One region of the Desulfosporosinus sp. FKA genome, then DNA from elsewhere that is predicted to be linked to it. Evidence: riboswitches for the same ligand, from Rfam matches in the RefSeq annotation. Region 1 holds a riboswitch; each other region holds the start of a gene.
What was found. A riboswitch is a leader RNA that binds a small molecule or an ion and turns the genes downstream of it on or off. The one in region 1 is predicted to bind cyclic di-GMP.
Positions count from the first base shown of each region.

Region 2: linked by a shared signal. The riboswitch ahead of B5771_RS01230 (ArsB/NhaD family transporter) and the one ahead of B5771_RS25045 (methyl-accepting chemotaxis protein) in region 1 are both predicted to bind cyclic di-GMP.
Region 3: linked by a shared signal. The riboswitch ahead of B5771_RS14065 (hypothetical protein) and the one ahead of B5771_RS25045 (methyl-accepting chemotaxis protein) in region 1 are both predicted to bind cyclic di-GMP.
Region 4: linked by a shared signal. The riboswitch ahead of B5771_RS23280 (methyl-accepting chemotaxis protein) and the one ahead of B5771_RS25045 (methyl-accepting chemotaxis protein) in region 1 are both predicted to bind cyclic di-GMP.

Region 1 is NZ_NAHZ01000018.1:58,206-63,064, reverse strand. It holds gene B5771_RS05755 (lactate permease LctP family transporter) at 1-1,238, shown strand, start outside; gene B5771_RS25045 (methyl-accepting chemotaxis protein) at 1,361-2,167, opposite strand; cyclic di-GMP riboswitch class II at 2,293-2,376, opposite strand; gene B5771_RS05745 (PocR ligand-binding domain-containing protein) at 2,582-4,859, opposite strand, start outside.
Region 2 is NZ_NAHZ01000010.1:32,166-37,024, reverse strand. It holds gene B5771_RS24495 (hypothetical protein) at 1-390, opposite strand, end outside; gene B5771_RS01235 (Rid family detoxifying hydrolase) at 584-964, opposite strand; gene B5771_RS01230 (ArsB/NhaD family transporter) at 1,081-2,355, opposite strand; cyclic di-GMP riboswitch class I at 2,594-2,700, opposite strand; gene B5771_RS01225 (manganese catalase family protein) at 2,898-3,701, shown strand; gene B5771_RS01220 (MarR family transcriptional regulator) at 3,903-4,358, shown strand; gene B5771_RS01215 (ABC transporter ATP-binding protein) at 4,387-4,859, shown strand, end outside.
Region 3 is NZ_NAHZ01000030.1:35,379-40,237, forward strand. It holds gene B5771_RS14055 (transglycosylase domain-containing protein) at 1-963, shown strand, start outside; gene B5771_RS14060 (Imm70 family immunity protein) at 1,167-1,730, shown strand; gene B5771_RS14065 (hypothetical protein) at 1,790-2,044, opposite strand; cyclic di-GMP riboswitch class I at 2,257-2,341, opposite strand; gene B5771_RS14070 (putative sulfate exporter family transporter) at 2,774-3,790, opposite strand; gene B5771_RS14075 (LysR family transcriptional regulator) at 4,024-4,859, shown strand, end outside.
Region 4 is NZ_NAHZ01000034.1:432,552-437,410, reverse strand. It holds gene B5771_RS23290 (cellulose biosynthesis cyclic di-GMP-binding regulatory protein BcsB) at 1-534, shown strand, start outside; gene B5771_RS23285 (fibronectin type III domain-containing protein) at 531-1,148, shown strand; gene B5771_RS23280 (methyl-accepting chemotaxis protein) at 1,224-2,936, opposite strand; gene B5771_RS24460 (hypothetical protein) at 3,009-3,182, opposite strand; cyclic di-GMP riboswitch class I at 3,142-3,225, opposite strand; gene B5771_RS23275 (hypothetical protein) at 3,552-3,914, shown strand; gene B5771_RS23270 (PfkB family carbohydrate kinase) at 3,983-4,411, shown strand; gene B5771_RS23265 (MarR family transcriptional regulator) at 4,460-4,859, shown strand, end outside.

The DNA of each region.
Region 1 (4,859 bases):
CGGGAGCTATCCTTATAGGTTTAGGGTTTGAACCTCTATATGCTGCCGGCCTCTGCTTAATCGCAGATACTGCTCCTGTTGCATTCGGTGGCATTGGCAGCCCAATCATTGCCGCAGGTTCAGTTACAGGAATAAGCGCCAATGTTATTTCCCAAGCAGTTGGACGCCAATTACCATTCCTTTCTATTTTAGTTCCAATGTACCTTATCATTGTGTTGGCTGGATGGAAGAAAACCGTTGAAGTGCTTCCAGCTGTTCTTATAGCGGGTGGTTCATTTGCTATAACACAATTTTTCTCCTCTAATTATTTAGGAGCTTATCTTCCAGACATCATCTCTTCTCTTGTATCTCTTGTTTGCACAGCAGCTTTCCTCAAAGTTTGGAAGCCAAAAACTATTTGGCGTTTCCCGCATGAAAAAGATACTAAATCAGGTACCGCTGTCAAATATACTGGAGCTCAAATTTTAAAAGCTTGGACACCGTTTATTATCTTAACCATCTTTGTTGGTATTTGGGGAGTACCCGCTTTCAAAGATTTTGTAGCTAAAGACCTGAGATGGTTTATCAACATTAAACATTGGCCTGGTCTTGATGGCTTAATTTATAAAGCAGCACCGATCGTTCCCAAACCTACTCTTTATCCTGCGAACTATGAATGGGATTTCTTCTCTGCCGCAGGAACAGCTATTCTTTTAGCTGCTATCATTTCTTCCTTTATCCTCGGATTGAAGCCATCAAAGACAATCAAGGTTTTTGGAGCGACATTCAAGCAACTTCTCTATCCAATTATTATGATGGGTTCCGTATTAGGAATCGCTTATCTGGCAAACTACTCTGGAATGTCCTTTACACTTGGTTTACTGTTCGCTTCCACCGGAAAAATCTTCCCGTTCTTATCTCCTATCTTGGGATGGTTGGGCGTATTCTTAACCGGTTCGGACACATCTTCCAACGCCTTGTTTGGCAAACTGCAAATGACAACTGCTTCGCAGTTAGGCTTAAACCCAGTTCTGGCAGTCTCCGCAAACAGTTCGGGAGGTGTTATGGGTAAAATGATTTCGCCTCAATCTCTGGCCGTTGCAGCAGCTGGTACCAATCAAGTGGGTAAAGAATCAAGTTTGTTCCGTTTCACCTTTAAACACTCTCTCGGATTTGTGGTTGTTGTCGGCATAATCATTTTACTTCAGGCCTACGTTTTCCCCGGTATGTTACCCCACGTAACGCTTGCACTTCAATAACATTCAATTCGCCTAAGAAGACTGTTCTTTTTGATAGGACAGTCTTCTTTAAATTTGATAAAAAGCAAGTGAACAAGAAGTGGGGGTCTGAAAACTGGATAAATACAGGACTGTAGTTAAGGTTAGACATTACCCATCATTACTAGTTTTTCAGCCATTTGTGTAATTTGCAATAAGGCATTCGAAAGTTCTGAAGCTGCACTGGCTTGAGATTCAGTCATTTTACCTAGTTGCTTAACTGATTTAACTAGATTATTAACAGATGTTTGAACTCCACTTAGATCAGATTCTATTTCGAAAGTTGAATTTCTCGTAGTTTCGGCAAGCTTTCTTATCTCATTTGCAACCACAGTAAAACCTCTACCATATTCTCCGGCACGAGCCGCTTCGATCGATGAATTGATACCAAGAATATTACTTTGGACTGAAATTTTGCTTATTTTTTCTGTTACCTTGTTCGTATGCTCAACTTCTCGAGTGACTTTGTCAATTTCATCAATCATAGCTTTAGTTGTTACATCAAGATCTTCTGAAGTGGCAGTAAGGCTTTCTGAGACTACAGATATTTCCTCTGCAGCTGTAAGAATTTCCCGACCTGCCTCTAGTAATTTATCATAATGCTCGGTTGATATACTTACTGTAATACAACCAACGGTATCTCCATTTTCTTGTATTGGATGGGCTATGCCAACATACGGTATGCCTAAAACTTCTTTTGGGATACGTTTCACAATATGAGTACCTGAATGGAGCGCTTCATCAGTTACAGTATTTTTAGGTACTTGATCCCCTACTTTTAGATTCAAATCTAAATGCGGCCCAGGATAAACGGCAATCACATTTTTTGTATCTAACAGTGTTATAGCTGTTTCCGCATCATAGAGATCCTGTAATTCGCTGGCAATTTCTAGATATGAATTAAGTTTCATTGTTAACGACCTCCATATTCTCTGGATAATTTACACAAATACAACAACCCACTAACTCACTACTGTTAAATTTCGCTAAGTTACTTATAATTCAAAAATCAAAAAAACCTAGTTTATAAATAATTTATAAACTAGGCCGGTTGCGCTACTTTTTCCACATGTATCAAGCGCCCAATTACGATGCATGCTTCATAAATTCCTTGTCATTATAAGAAACTTGCTGTATAACCACGTGTATTATATCGTAAAAATGTCATGAAATTTGTCGCAAAAGGTCACATATGTAAAAATTACTTTTGTTGCGTTCAAACTCTTTCTAAGATCACAATTGCAAACGCGCTCCACGTTATCATTCGATGAAGCGTGTAATGAAAATTGATAATGATGGTCTCGAAATACCTATTCCATAACTTTCTAGAAATTCAAACCTTTTTGCAAACTTTTCAAAAAAACTTGGGCGATGTCAGGATCAAACTGTTTTCCGGAATTTGTTTGAATTTCATATAAAGCCTGTTCCTTAGTGAGGGCATCTCTGTAGGGGCGAGTACTTATCATAGCATCATAACTATCAGCCAGAGCAATAACTCTTGAAATCCTCGGTATTGATTCTCCTTTTAACCCTTTAGGATAACCGTTCCCATCCCATCGTTCATGATGTGCCAATATATAATCTGCCAACTCTAACATTTCATATGATGTACTTATTATCCTATAGCCGATAGCGGGATGGCTCTTTATCTGTTCCAACTCAGCTTCAGTTAGCTTCCCCGGTTTGTTAAGTATGCCTTCTTCGATAGCAATTTTTCCTATATCATGAAGCAGACCGGCAACCCTCAGTCTTCTTATTTCAATTTCAGATAGACCCATCGCTCTCCCTATATACTGGCATAATTCACTAACTCTTTTGGAATGTTGTTCTTCCCTTGGGTTTTTTTCGTGTAAGGTGTTAATGACAGTGTTAATCAGATTATTCCTCGTACCTTCGTTTTCAACAATTTTAACTTTATACATTGAATCCTCAGCACTTTTCAGAACCTTTAATATATCTTCTGCGGCACTCTTCTTAGTTTCCCACCCAAATGAAATGCTGACTTGTATTGAGTTAACACTCAAAGACCGACAATGTTTTTTTATTCTATTGACAATGTTTTCTGCTTCGTTTTTATTAGCCTTAGGTAAAAGAATTACAAATTCATCGCCCCCCCATCGAGCAATTATATCACCAGTTCGACAAGCGTTTTGAATGGCTATTACAGCTTTCTGTAAAAGCTCGTCTCCTTTATCATGGCCAAAGGCATCGTTTACGAGCTTTAAACCATTAACATCTCCCATGATAATAGAAATTGGGAGGTTTCTTTTTGTATCTAGCCGCTTTATCTCCTCTTCGTAGAATCGTCTGTTATAAAGACCTGTTAATACATCATGATAACTTAAATACTGATTTTCATTGTCTCGCTTCTTTCGATCAGAGATATCCCTTATAATACTGAGAAGAACCCGTTCAGATCCTAAATAAGCTCCTTGTGTGCTTACTTCGACATCTAATGGCGTGCCATCCTTGCGATAATGAACAGTTTCCAAAGTAATACCATCTTTATCAGCTGCTTCCATTTGAGCTATAATAGCTGAAGGGTTGTAAAAATGTCTCAAATCAGAAACATTTAAGGATGAAAATTCTTCTTGTGTATAACCATATATTCTCATCGCAGTGTTATTGGCTTCAAGAATATTTCCTTCCATATCAAGGAACCATATTGCATCGTGTGCCTTTTCAGCCAGAATCTCATATTTTTTTAGTCTTTCTAATAATTGGTTTCTCTCAGTCATGTCAATCCCTATTCCAGCAAAATACTGTCGGTCATCAATGCTCACCAAACTAGCTGTTAAGTACATGGGTATTGTAGTGCCGTCCTTTTTTTGCAAATTTGCCTCAGCATCTCCATAGCCCTCTTTGTTTACCATTTCTATACCTTTTATGACCGCGGTTTGACTTTCCAAATCGTTCTGATACCAATCCATTATATGTCTGTTATTTAATTCGCGATAAGAATACCCAGTTAGCTCCTCGTGTTTCTTATTCCATCTCACTAACTTGCTATTATCATCGTACAAATAAATCATACCAGGCGCACTGTCAAATAAAGCATCTGTGAAAATTCTCTCTTTTTTTAACTTGTCTTCGGCAAGTATCTTTTCTGCTATTTCTTCTTCCAAAATAGCATTTAATTCTTGGAGTTGATGGGTACGCTCCGCTACTTTCGCCTCTAATTCTTCATTTAATTTGTTGAGATCATCTTCTGCTTTTTGACGTTTGATAATTTCTTCTTCAAGTATCGCATTAATTTCTTCTAACTCTGCATTAGACTCTTCGAGCATTTTGTTTGTCATAATTAATTCATCAGTTCTTTTCTTGATCTCGACTTCAAGTTCAATATTAAGATTCTTAATCGTTACTTCATTCTTGATCTTGCTATTAATCTCTTGAACCAATGAAATATTTTTCACCGCATACTGGGAGAGCAATTGTGCATTTAGATAAAGGTAATCACAGATGTTTTCGAATTGCTGCTTAGACATGCGTTTGACTTTAGCTAATTTATTTCGATATATATCCCGGTCAATATTAAGGTCATCTGCATATTTAATCAAGTCAGTATTTTCAGAATCTTCTTCGAGAACTTGTCCAATCAGC
Region 2 (4,859 bases), on a different contig from region 1:
ACCTAGACGCTGAGCGAGTGGTATACCAACATTTTTGGCCAAAGGCGGACCGAAGTTTTGGAGAAGAGGTAATCCGATCTTGCGAGCCAGAGGCGGGCCATATTGTTTCATAAGAGAGGGACCATATTGTTTCAGGAGAATTCCTGCTTGTTGCTGCCAAAGGTCTGATGTTTTAGAGACAGAAGATGAAGGCTGTTTTTCGACTCGGTGAGAGTTTTGCTGTAACGATGGGAAAGGTTTGACATTCTCTTGTTTTGCGGATACTTCAGATTTAATGAGAGATGAGGCAGCGGGTTTGGGAGCAGTTCCCTGGAAGGGAATTTGTCCCGGCCGTTGTTGCTTGCTTGAAGTAAAGGTTTGTGTCTGAATAGGAGAGGGAAATGAAGCCATGGGCAAAACCCCCTTTAAAATCTGCGGATGTTTTTTTATAATACACTATATGAAATATATGGAAGAATGTTTAACATTTGGATGGCCGTTAAAGATTTAATTTAATGAATGGCAAAGAGCAAGGAGTCAGGACGTTTTGTCCGGATTCCTTGCTCTTCTTAGGTATAATATGTTTGATATAGGATTTAACAGGTTATTCGGCCAGAGCAATTGCTTCAATCTCCAAGATTGCGTCCTTGGGCAAGCGGGCAACTTGCACAGCGGATCGTGCGGGAGGATTCTCTGGGAAATAGGCAGCATAGGCAGCGTTCATAGCTGCAAAGTCATTCATATCTCTGAGGAAAACAACAGTTTTTACAACCTTATTCAGTGAAGAACCTGAGGATTCTAAGATAGCCTTAACATTATCTAAAGATTGTTTGGTTGCTCCTTCAATATCCGCCACTAATTCTCCTGTTTGAGGATTGATAGGGAGCTGGCCGGAAGTAAAAATAAGGTTGCCGGCTTTGATTCCTTGGGAATAAGGGCCAATAGCCGCAGGTGCATTTGGTGTATTAAGAGTTTGTTTGCTCATAATATTACCTCCTTTTAAAATGAATATTTGGCAAAGGGAAAACACTAACATTAAGTATACTTGATTTATAAGGAATTAACCAACCAAGAAATTGGTACCGGCTGATAGCAGAGATATTAATAATAGCGGAGAATCAGGTATCCGGCCGAAATGAAGATGCTGATCAACATCATGGGGAAACCAACTTTTAAGAATTGGATATAACGAATTTTAAGGCCATTCTTTTCAGCAATTCCAGCCACGATTAGATTAGCGGAAGCTCCCACTAAGGTTCCGTTTCCTCCGAGACAAGCACCTAAAGCTAAAGCCCACCACAAGGGCTGGGTTTGAGCTGGTGTGAGATGACTAAGCAGGGCTAATTTTTGGATTAAAGGGATCATGGTCGCCACGTAGGGTATATTATCAAGAAATGAAGAGAGGATCGCTGATATAAATAGGATTAAAAGGACTGTTAAGAGAGGCTGCCCTCCTGTCAAACTGATACTCCACTGTGCCAGACGATCAAGGACTCCGGTTTCGACAAGCCCTCCGACAAGTACAAATAATCCGGCAAAGAAAAAGAGCGTTGGCCATTCCACAGTTAAGAAGATATCTTCAGGTTCTTCACGGGTCCAGAGCATTAGGAGCATAGCTCCGCTTAAGGCAATGGTTGCGGTCTCTAAATGAAGAAGGGAATGAAAAGAAAAGGCTGAAATAACGAGAGCTAAAACGACTAAACATTTTTTGAGGAGGGCAAAGTCTTTAATCTCATTCCACTCGTTTTGCAGCATTAATTTGCTTTTTAAGGCTTCTTCGGTGATTAACTTTTGGCGATAAATAAAGTAAAAAAGGAACAAAATTACCACAATAATAATGAGTATCACCGGCGCAAGATTAAGGATAAAATCCATAAAACTGAGGCCCGTTTGCCCGGCTATCATAATGTTTGGCGGATCTCCGATCAGAGTAGCGGTACCGCCGATATTACTCATAAGAATTTGACAAAAGAGAAAGGGAATTGGATCAACCTCCAACTCATCAGCAATTGATAAGGTTATGGGTACTATCAACAAGACTGTTGTGACGTTATCTAAAAAAGCTGATAAGATACCGGTAAGGAGTGACAGGGAAATCAGGAGCAGGGCCGGATTTCCTTTTACTTTTTTGCTGACCCAGATAGCTAAAAAGGAAAATACTCCTGACCTGCGGGTAAGATCTACGATGAGCATCATACCAATTAATAATCCCAGAGTATTCCAATCAACGTGTTCAACTGCTTTTTCTTGAGTGACAATCCCCAAGATAATCATTAGTGCAGCTCCGGAAACGGCGATAACTGATCGCGGAAATTTCTCCATAATAATAAATAAATAGCTGAGTAGAAAAATACCTGTAGCAATCCAAATAAGCATTAACACACCTCCGGTAACTAATTTAAATATTTGCTTAAGATAGCGATTGTACATATTCGACTAAAGCTGAACGTCGATACTTCGATGACGAAAGTGTCTTGTGGACACTTTCGCCGAAAGCGCCTAGCCCATAACAAATGCGATCCCGCTGAAGGATGGAAAAAGGGGGAGTCTTCCGCTTAGATAAATATAAAAAGGGAGAGCAGTCCTAAGTACTGCTCTCCCCAGAGAAGTTTTATCTTGTAGTCTGGCCATCATAGCTTAATACTGACTAAACAGCAGCTTCAAGCCTTAGATCCATGACTTTAGCGTCCTTCACTTTCATGAAGTTTACCCCAACCGAAATAAAATTTATAAATATTAACGTAAAACTAGCTATTATTGAAATTATATCAAGAATTGGAAGCTGCCGTCAAGATAAATAATTGCAAATTATTATTTGCGTTCGGCATAACTTTCAGGATAAAACAGCTGGGACAAACCAATACTAATTCGGATAACTTAGATAAGCCATATTGTGTTAACGTAAGGAGGTTACTTGGGTGTTTAAACATGTCAAAGATATGGAATACACAGTTCACGTTGATCGGCCTGACCCTCGGTTCGCAGTACTGTTATTGGAACAGTTTGGGGGAGGCAATGGCGAACTTAAAGCAGCTATGCAGTATTTTTCTCAAAGCTTAGGCTGTAATGATCCGAAAATAAGGGATTTGCTGCAGGACATTGCTGCTGAAGAATTAAGCCATTTGGAGATGGTGGGAGAAGCTCTGGGGATGCTCATTGGACAAGTTGACAATATTCCCAAAGACTTTGCAGCGAATCATATGGCTTTGCTCGGGGGAGGCCCTCTGCTTGTAAATTCTGCCGGAGTTCCATGGATGTCAACCTATGTCAACTCCATGGGAGACCTGTATACAGACCTTTCATCAAATGCCGGAGCAGAATTGCGGGCAAAATTGATTTACGAGCGCCTTCTGCAGCAAACGGATGATGCCGGCGTTAAAGATATGATCCGATTCCTTTTAAGTCGCGAGGAGTCTCATAACTTCTCATTTATGAAAGCCATTGAGACACTGCAGGGATCAGGAGTGAATAAGGACTTCAGAGATTCGGATTTCTCGAAAAAATACATGAATATGTCCACTGGCCAAGGGGATAGCCGCGGGCCATGGAATCAAGGAAACGAGTTTTCTTATGAAGAAAATCCTAACGAGAAATATGGTGGACCGGCTCAATATGGAAAAGATCCTCAGCCAAACGGACAACGAGAAGTGGCACCTGGTTATATGGATCAGACCCGTAACAATCCTCAGTATGCCCAGCCACAACCGCCGAAACAACATTAATTATGCAAAAACAAAAACCAAAGGACGTTCCTGTCCTTTGGTTTTTAAGTAAAGAGATGGTGTTTTGGAAATTCTAAAAGTGAATATTTATGGTTGAACGGATTGACAAGAACCTGCAAATCAACTAATATATTTCGTGTACGAAATATACGTCAACGAAATATACGTTATCGAAATAAGTAAACAAAGGAAGTACGGATGATGGAAAATCCTAGTCAAAGTTATCAAATCGCTAAGCTGTTTCAAGAAATTATGATTCTTTTTAGACACAATAAAGGAAATGTCTTTGAAGAGAGCGGCATTACTATGCCTCAAATGATGGTTATGGGAATATTGGGTAAGGAAAAGACCCTTAAGATTACTGAATTAAGTGGGAAACTCAGCTTATCCAACAGTACCGTGTCAGGGATTATTGACCGTTTGGAAAACATGGGTCTTGTTGAAAGAAAGCGAAGTGAGGAAGATAGAAGGGTCGTGTATGTCAGTGTTTCACCAAAATTTGCCGAGATACATCAACGCTTACATCAACAAATCGTCAAAAATATCTCCGGCGCTTTAAGTACAGCAACATCGGAGGACCAAGAGAAAATTATCGAGGGGTTAGAACTCTTAAAGAAACTGCTTTATGATTACCAGCAATGTCCAATGGATAATTGATAGATTGTTAAGAGGTAGGGGGACGTTCATGATTAAATTGTATAAATCGTTAAGACATTTTTTACCCTATATTTGTGGCGTGATTTTGTTCCTTTTTGTACAAGTGCTTTCGGATTTATACTTACCAACGTTGATGGCGGACATAGTCGATCATGGGATTGTAAATAAAGACATCGGTTATATATTTCAAGTCGGTGGGCACATGCTTTTAATTGCAGCCGGAGGGACTTTATGCGCTGTTGCCGCCAATTATCTTTCTGCGAAAACTGCTGTAGGGTTTGGCAGGCTCTTGAGAAATAGAATCTTTACGAAAGTACAGAGCTTTTCTTTACAGGAATTTGACAAGCTTGGTACAGCGACATTAATTACCAGAACTACGAATGATGTGACTCAAGTTCAGCAAGTCTCCGTTCTAATTTTAAGTATGATGATTTCTGCACCACTTACCTGCCTGGGCGGGATTTTCATGGCTATCCATGAGGATCCAGGTTTAACGTGGGT
Region 3 (4,859 bases), on a different contig from region 1:
AAAATAAAACCCCAAACGGGGTTGGCCTATTTAGAGGCGATGAGGTATGCGGGGCTTCATCCTGAAGATAACAACCCCATCGCGAGTATTGGAGGGTTCACAGAAGGAGTATCACCTGTTGAGCAAGCCGGGGGCTTCTATACTTTAGCGAACGGCGGAAGGTATGCTCAGCCCAGTTGTGTCACAAAGATTGACAATCTGGGGCAAACGATTTATAAAAACAGCCGAGAAGTGAAAACGATTTATTCACCGGAATCTGCCTATATGATGACCGATATTCTTAAAGGAGTTATCAGTTCGAACTATGGCACTGGGCACAATTTAAAAATTGATGGCCAAATAGTTGCCGGGAAAACTGGTACTACGGAAAACAGTAAAGATGGATGGTTCTGCGGTTATTCATCATATTATACAACCGTTGTATGGTGCGGGTATGATATCCCCAAGGAAGTTGACAATTTGTTCGGCTCTACCTATCCTGGACACATTTGGTTGAACTATATGACCAAGATACATGAAGGTCTCCCAAAAGCAGATTTTCTCCAACCACAGGGAATTGTTTTTAAAACTATTGATTGGCGGGGTAATCCTACCGACTTTGACACAGGAACTCAAGATATGTTTTCTAAAACTTGTTTAGAGAAGGGTTTAGGAGGGCAGATCGGCGTGAACGTGTCGCAGTCTGCAAAAGACGGTTCAAATATAACCAATCGAGTAATAATTCCCAAAGAGAATCAAATTCCCCAACCAACGGACCAGGAGACAAAAGCTGAACAAGATGCCGACGCTGCTCTAGCAGCCCTGGAATCATTAACACCTCAAAGTTCAGCAGAGAATAGGGAAGCTGTTTTTTTAGATGCTCAAAATAAGATAGGAAAAATAAAGGATAAGGATAGACGTTCTTCCTATCTAGATAGAATAAGTGATGTGCAGAGAGTATTGGGTATTGGGGGTTCATATTAACCAAAGAGTTGATAATTTACCGCTTAATGTCTTAAAAAGTTTTTTGGTATGACGCTGGATAAGCGTCTTTCTTATTCTCCAAGAGATATTAACATGATTAGAGTGAGTAATTTGTGCTTTTGGCATTAATTTTTGTGCCATAAGGCACTATTTAAAGGTTTTATATCCGAGTATTATATACTTATTTAAGAAGTAAGCAGACCATGCCAATTGTAACTGCTCTTCGGAACTATAATCAACCTAATCCTCTTGCTCAAATTCGGATGTTAAGGAGATTCGTTGCTTATGAGAAGAAGATAGTAAAGACTATGGAAAATCGGAAATATTTGAGCTTAAGTAAAATTAATGAGGTGATTAGTATGGCAATCGGTTTTAAAATTGATTTTTTGTCCTATCAGGCCAAACATCGCGATTTGTTCCATTCATTTTGCTCTACCATTAGCTACTATCTTGAACCTAGAGGTTGGGGAACAGAATTTCCATATTTACTAATCCACTTCTATAATGGAAAGCTTGATTGGGTTGACGTACCGAAGCTGATAGGTGAGCTTAAAGATATACGTGAAAGATTGAAGTACATAGAAACAACAGATATTATTTTAGATATTGAAGATTTAAGTGAAAGAGGATCGCTGAGGAAAAGAGAATGCAGTAATTACTCCAATTTAGTGAATTGTTTTCTTGTAAATGATGGCCGGGATTTATTTGATCTTTTGTTAAAAACCTTGGAAAACTCATTAATTGAAACTGATAAAGAGATTGCTTAAGAAACCCTTCTTTTTTTATCCAAACGTAAGACCCCCACTTCTTCAAGTGGGGGTGGTTCTTATTTGTTCATTGAAAACAGGAGAATTTTGTTAACGTTTAACCCATAAATCTCCACTTTAGATAAAAAATTGTTTTCGGATAACATTTTCCGAGAAATGTTTTCAGCTAGTTGTTTGCCTTCTGGATCTGGGTAGATATATGTCAGAATTGTAACAGTTTCTCCGTCGACTTGGATATCTTTAATTAAGGGATACCAAGAAGCTGAGGAATATGTATGTTTAATAGTTTCTTTGGCAGTGGCAGAAGATATCATACTAGATGACCCTCTTGTGAGAATGGTGTGCGTAGAAAGTAGGCCTAAAAGCAAAATGCCTATTATAAATAGTATTAAAACTATCTTCTGGATACCTATGGGCTTAGAATACCAGGTTTCTATACTCTTCATAAGACCTCACCCCAATTTCTGCCATTTAAAACAAAAAGCTGCTTTATCCTTAGAATAATTGCCTTTTTGTTAGACGACGGTTCGGAAGCTTGGCGACCATCAGCATTACCTGGAAGGCCCATAGCTTTGCGCCCTTAATTTTCACTAAGTTTGCTTTTGTCACAATATAAGGGGCTGAATAGATTTCGAATAATCTCGAAATACAGCATTTGAAAGAAAATAATGACGATACTTTTACAATAAGTATAGACAATATACGGGTTAAGTCCTAATGGTAATTGTGATCAATTATAGACAGTATAGGTCATTTAGCCAAACCAATGGGCCTATAGTCCTATTTGCAGATTCTAGCTCAATTTTGTTCGAAATTTGGATGTAATTTTGAGTCATGATCACCTTAATGGGAAAAGCATAAACGGTGGGGTGGTATTGGAAAGGGGCGTAGACCAAAATGGTTTCTACGCCCTTTCTAATGGTGAAGTACGGGCAAAGACAATGATGAATTGTGAATAGTAATTTCTAATACATTACATATAATATTTATATTTTTGAGCTTCTCAGAATTTGTTAAGCTAAAAAGGATTGATTTGGAATCGCCTAAAACCAAAGTGTAAAATATGAGAAGGCTGAAAGGACAATTGAGGCAATAAGCATGGCCAAAACCGGCCGCAAGGCCCGGCTGCGTAAATTGGATAAATGAACATTGAGGCCCAGGCCTACCATGGCGGCAGCTAATAAAAACGGACCAATGTCGTTTGAAATTACTGATAAAATATGTTTAGGAATAGGAAAATAGGTACCGATAATACTTGTAATGAGAAATCCAAGTAAAAACCAGGGAAATGGCGCTTTTTTGGCAGTCTCCTGACCATTTTTACGTGTCCAAAGGGAAAGAATAAGACTTAGAGGAATGAGTAAGAAAACTCGACCCAGCTTGGCTAATAAGCCAATCGTTAAGGCTGTTGGTCCTGCCGTTGCCGCAGCCGCAGCAACATGACCAATCTCGTGCAAACTAATTCCGCTCCAAATGCCAAATTGAACTGCTGTAATTGGGAGTATGGGGCGAATCAAAGTGTAGCCAATCGCGAACAGAGTGCCTACTAAGGCGATAATACCTGCTCCGAGGGCTGTATCCTCATCATCGGCGTTAACAATCGGAGAAACGGCAGCAATAGCAGCAGCACCACAAACACCTGTACCGATGCCTAAAAGAAGGGAGAGCATCTTTTCGCCTTTAAAAAGTTTGGCAAAAAGCAATGTCACACTGATTGCAACAATGATGCTTAAGGTGTCATGAATTAGCAGCAGGCCTCCTTGGTTTAAAACAATATCAATGTTGAGCTTAAAACCATAAAGAATAATTGCAAAACGAAGGATCTTATGGGCAGAAAATTGTATTCCGGTGCGGATATCTTCCGGATAACCGAAAACGTTGCGATATAAAACTGCAATCAAGATTGAGGTGAGCATAGCGCCTATTCTGTCAAGGACTGGCAAATCCGAGGCGATTGTGCCGATCCCTGCAATAACAAAGGTAAATAAAATACCCCCGTACAATTTGAATAAATTAGATTTTTGTAAAGTGACCGCTGGAATTTCGATGTTGTGAGACATTTTTTCAACCCTTCCATGCCATGCAAAATTTCCTGAAAGCTTTTTAACCTATTGTTCCGGAACAGGTTCATTGTTAAAGACCTTAATTTCAGGTTTCTGCACTTAAATATAAAGGCTGTAATTTAGACTTACAATCTAGATGTCTAATGTTAAGCATATGGTTATTTAATACGTACATGCATTTTTAAGCGAGGGCATTACTTTTAGGCCTATTGTTAAGGAGGTTATGAGTCTTGATTACGGAATCTCTAAAAGTATTTGTGACAGTTATCGAGCAAAACAGTTTTTCTCGCGCTGCTGAAGAGCTGTTTTTATCCCAGCCAAGCGTCAGTCTCCACATCCGCAACTTGGAAAATGAGTTCGGTGCCAAACTTCTGCATCGCTCTTCAAGGCGTTTAAGTCTTACTCCGGCCGGAGAAGCTTTATTCCGGCATGCCCGAGAGATTCTCAGTCATTATGATCAGGCCAAAAGTGAAATTGATGATCTTCGCCATGTCGTCACAGGAGCTTTGAAAATTGGCGCAAGTTTTACAATCGGTGAATATGTCTTGCCCCGTTTTTTGGCTGAAGTTTCGGAAAATTACCCAAACGTTGAGGTATCAGTAACAATTGCTAATACAGAGGAAATTGCTCAATTGCTCCACCAAAACCAACTGGACATTGGGATTGTCGAAGGTCAAGTGAGCCTTCCCGGCATTGAAGAGGAACCATTTATGCATGATGACATGCTTTTAATTGTTCCGAACGGACATCCTTTAAGCAAGCTTAGCAAAGTTACCCCTGAAGATCTTCAAGATCAGGTTTGGATTTTAAGAGAATCTGGTTCAGGAACACGTTCTTTCACCGATGATCTTTTAAAGTCCTTAGGAGTAAAAATAAACCGTTCTTTTGTCTTCAGCAGCAATGAGGGAGTTAAAGAAGCGGTGATTAATGGTCTTGGGATCACGATTGTATCTCGTCTTGTTGTTCACAAAGAAATAGCGGCTAAGGTAATTAAGACGGTACCGATTAAGACAAAAGAAAAACTCCAGTTTTCTCGCAAATTAAGCATTTTGCATAGCCAAGAACC
Region 4 (4,859 bases), on a different contig from region 1:
AAAGGGCAACAGGTTAATTGGAATGTTGTGTTGGGGACAAGGACGAAGCAAATGGAAGATAACGGCCCTGTAATAATGGTAGGATATACTCAGGAAAAAGAACGTTTAGAAGCGTTAAAAAAATATATTCCTGCCTGGCCAGAGCAAAATGGCAGTTATGAAGTAGCACCTTTTGTCAGTTTCATCCCAACTCAAAATAATACAGCGGCTCTACTTGAGGCGGCCACAGTGCCTTGGAATAAACAGCAGCCTCTTTTTGTAGTCCTTGGGACGAAAGCTGATTCTCTCAGTAGAGTAAGTGAGATTCTTTCCAACAGTAAATTGGTGGATCAAGTAACCGGACAATTAAGTATTATTTCGGCTGATGGAACCATTACCTCCTTATCCCCGACAGTGGAAAATCAAAGAAATCAGCCCAACGTTATTCAACAAAGACCTGTCCTCGGATACGCCGTAGTTGTAGGAGCAGTGCTGCTGCTCACACTTGGCAGTTTATGGCTGATTCGAAGAAGGGATAGGGTAGGCAGACAATGAAAATAAAGGGTAAAGCGATTATTATAATTCTCTTGCTATCAGCAATCATTACTGTTTCTTTGATTTTATTTATCTGGAAACAGAAGTCGGTTCCCCAAGCCTACTCATCTGTTCGCAATCTGGCGCCGCTGCCAAACTTGGAACAACAGTCGATCCAGAGTTCCTTGAATAATTTTTGGCATGAATACACCCTGCAAAATAACACCAAGGGAGATACAAAGGAGTCCGCTTCGGTTCCTAAATCAGAATCGATCACCTCTTCAAGCCGTGAGGTAAAACCAACGACAGATACGACAAAAAAAACGAAAACACTTTATCCGGGAATACCTGAAGGGCTAGTGACTATTCCTGTTAGCAGTACTAGTATTAAATTGCGTTGGGATCCTGCTTCGTATGCTACAACTTATAACGTTTACCGCTCGGCAGATCGGGAACGAGGGTATCGTAAGATTGCCAACGTTAAGACCCCAGAGTATGTGGACACAGGACTTAATCCCAGTACCGAATATTTTTACAAAATAAGCTCTTTGAAGAGTACCGGTGTCGAAAGTTATTTTGCAAATTCGGTTGGCGCTGAGACCAGCGCAAAAGCCAAAGGCGTTCTCGCTTACTAATGTAGTGGAGTGAGAACGCCTTTATTCAATGAGGGCACCAACAAGTTTTGGTACAGTCCTTAGTGATGCAAAGTTCTAAAGAGTAAACTTACCAATAACATTTTGAAGTTCAGTGGCTAAGGAAGCCAGGCTGCTGGCGGAGGAGGCTATTTGTTCCATTGATGCCGTTTGTTCTTCGATACCCGCAGATACTGTTTGGGCTTGGGATGAGGTCTCCTTGCTATAATTGTCGATTTTCTCTGCCGAAGTTGCCAGCTGCTGAGTACCAAGCGCTACTTGTTGAATCGTTGCTGTTATTTCTTCAATCTGAGTTGTCACCGATTCTACAAGCTTGCTGATTTCTTTAAATGATTGTTCAGCAAGATTTACGACTTCAAGTCCCCCTTTGACATTTTCGACTTCACGGCCCATTGCGGTAACCGCTAAATGAATGTTTTTATTATTCTGCTCGATAAGAGAGGTGATTTCTGTTGTGGATACTCGTGATTGCTCTGCTAGTTTGCGTACTTCTTCAGCGACTACAGCAAATCCCCGGCCATTTTCTCCTGCCCTTGCTGCTTCGATTGCGGCGTTTAAAGCCAGTAAATTGGTTTGTTCTGAGATTTGAGTTATAAACTGAATTATGGCGCTGATTTTTTCAGAGCTGATTGAAAGGTCTTCAATGCGTTCTTGAATTGTATTTGTCCCTTCACTGATGTTATTCATCTGTAGAGTTACTTCGTCCAAAGCTTTTTGCCCGGCTTGAGTTGTCGATAATGTTGTAGCCATTGAATCGGCAATCTCATTGCTGCTGGCTGCAACTTCCTGTGTACTGGCAGAAATTTGTTCAATAGAAGAAGTTACGTCCTCAATAGCTATTGCCTCTTTTTCGGTTTCACTTGCCACAAGTCCCATGGAAGAAGCGATTTGATTGCTGGCTTGTGTGCTCTCTTCAATAATGGCACTAAGTTCTTCTGATGATGCGGTTACTTGCTCTGAGGTATGACTAACCTGGTTAACCAGTTCAAGGAGATTTTTTTTCATAAGGTTAAAACTTTGGGCCAGCTTACCTGACTCATCGTTTCCCTCGACAATAACATCTTCGACCGTTAAATCACCATTGGAAACTTGTTCTACTCCTGCTAAGACTTTCTTAAGATTAATGGTAATTAAGTTAGCAATAAGATAACTGATCAGTAGACCCAAAAGAGCCGCAATGAGAGTTAAAGCAATGATTACCCTTTGGGCATCGATATTGGCAGAGCGATTTTGGGAATAGATAGTATCAGCTTTTTGGGCACAGAAATCAGCAAGATCTTGCATCGTTGTATTTAAGGTGTCAAGATGTGATTGAGCGTTATTGGTGAAGTATTCATAAGCATTAGGGTTTCCCTGATTGGCCAGCGCGATTGCTTTTTGCTGTGCAGTTCTATAGGCGGTAATCTCCTGATTGATTTTAGCGGTTCTTTCTTTTTCATAAGAACTGTTAGCTAATTTCAAGTAAGAAGCATAACTTTTATCAAAGTCAGCGGAGAGGGAATTGATCTCGTTTGCCAGCTTTTGTTGAGTGGTTTTGTCTTTGACCAAAAAGTAATGAAAGGTATCTGATTCATCAGCTCTGGACATAGCTCGTGCATCATTTATGTACTTGACAGACAGAAGGTAATTTGCGTAGATATCATCCATTTGAGAACTGTCTAGGGTACTAAAGTGATAACCAACAATACCCACTGCGCAGATGAAAAATACCATTATTATGACCAAGGCTAAAATCTTTTTTCGAATTTCCCAATTCCTAAACCAACTCATACATAGCACCTCCAAATTATTGGTATTTGGCAAAATTAGTTGACTTATCTTGTCTAGCACTTTTACAGTTGTTTACTTCATACGCTTTCTTTCATCATTCGCTTTAAGCACAGCATCTGTTGCTGAGGTTTTGAGCCCTCCTTTTATTAGGGTTTTAGGTGGAAATACAAATCGCCACACCTTTGCGGTATGGCGATTTGAGCGTTTTGGAAGCTTGGCAGTCATCAGCTTAACTGGAAGACCCATAGCTTTGCGTCCTTGGCTTTCGCCAAGTTTGCCTTTATCGTCCATCCCATAATTTTTTGTACAGAACTCTTTCATATAGTTATAATACTACCTTTAATTTCTGGAATGTTGATGTTGACAGTATCTTAATGACTTTATCAAAATTTATTAAACTATAGCATCGTATCATTCAAATTGGTGTTATAACTCCATCGTTTATATTCCTTGCTTTCCCATGACGATGGGGATTTTTGCTGTTGTTTTTTCTTTAAGATTAAGCGTTATCAACAATTGATACGAAACCTTGATATAACAATCACACTTTAGTCACGAAAATACCAAATGTCTGGTTTAGAGTAACGTTAGAACAAAAAGGAGGTGAGTTGAACCATGAATCCCTACAGCGGCGGCTTTAGCTTTGGAAGTGGTCAGGGGCATATTTCGCCTATTCCCAATGCTCCTGGTTCTAATTTCTCTGTTCCCAATAGTGGCGGCAGCAATGTAATAAATAACGGTTTAAACGTTTACGCCTTAATTAACATGGGGCTGCATTTTATTATCGTAATCGCTGTTCTCCTGCTAATATTCTATACTGTTAAACACTTAGGCAAATTTCTCCTTTCAGTTAATAAACAGAGTGATAAAGCTCTTGAATTGCTGAATGAGCGCTATGCCCGCGGAGAAATTGACACGGATGATTATATGATAAGAAAAAGGACGCTAGGTTACATGTCTGAAACGAAGACAGGTTAAGAAGAATCAAGAATCTAGACGTTAAATAAAATTTGCTGCCCAAGAATCTTCCGAATGCGGAGTGCTTCTTGGGCTTTATCGATTTTATCAGTTTCAGTGGTTTCATAATAATAAACATGCGAATATATCGCAAAAACTCAGCAGCCAGTACCCTCGGGGTGGAAGGTATTGATGAAGCAGAGCTTCTCCTGGGAATAAAGGATATTGATAAGGTTGCGGATTATTTTTCTTCTCAAGGAAGTACAATTGTTGCCATAAAATTAGGCCCGAAAGGCTGCTATTTACGTCATCAATCTGAAGAACTGTTTGTTCCCGGATACAGCGTTGGAAACGTTATCGATACGGTGGCAGGGGATGGGTTCGCAGCAGGCCTTTTAGCGGGAATTCTGAGAAATGAAAGTTTGGAGAGAAGCGGCAAATATGCCAACGGGGTAGGGGCTATGGCAGACCAAAAGTATATTGACAGAAGAAAGAAAGATAACTACTATTATAATTAGTCGACTAACTATTAGCCGTAAAACTATATGTGCTAGGAGCGAACTTTTTTGGGATTTGAATTTAATTCACTGGAATGGTTATTCCCTGTATTTGACCGCATGCACCATAATTGTTTAAAGGAGGAAATTGTAAAGAGGGGGATAGGCGAAGTAAGTAACCCACAAATTTTGTTTATGCTTAAAAATGAAATGAATAATATGTCAGCATCGCAGAAGGAATTGGCAGAAATAATCGGAATTAGCCCACCAACTATTGCAATATCTATCAAGCGGATGAAAAAATCCGGGCTTATCTATCAGTACCCGGATGAAAAAGATTCCAGACGCAAACTCATAAAGCTTTCTGAAAAGGGATTGGCCTACATAGAAGAATGCGAGAGCGCTTTTAACAAAGTGGATAGAGCGATGCTCATGGGGTTCACAGAAACTGAACGCGAACAAATGAAAC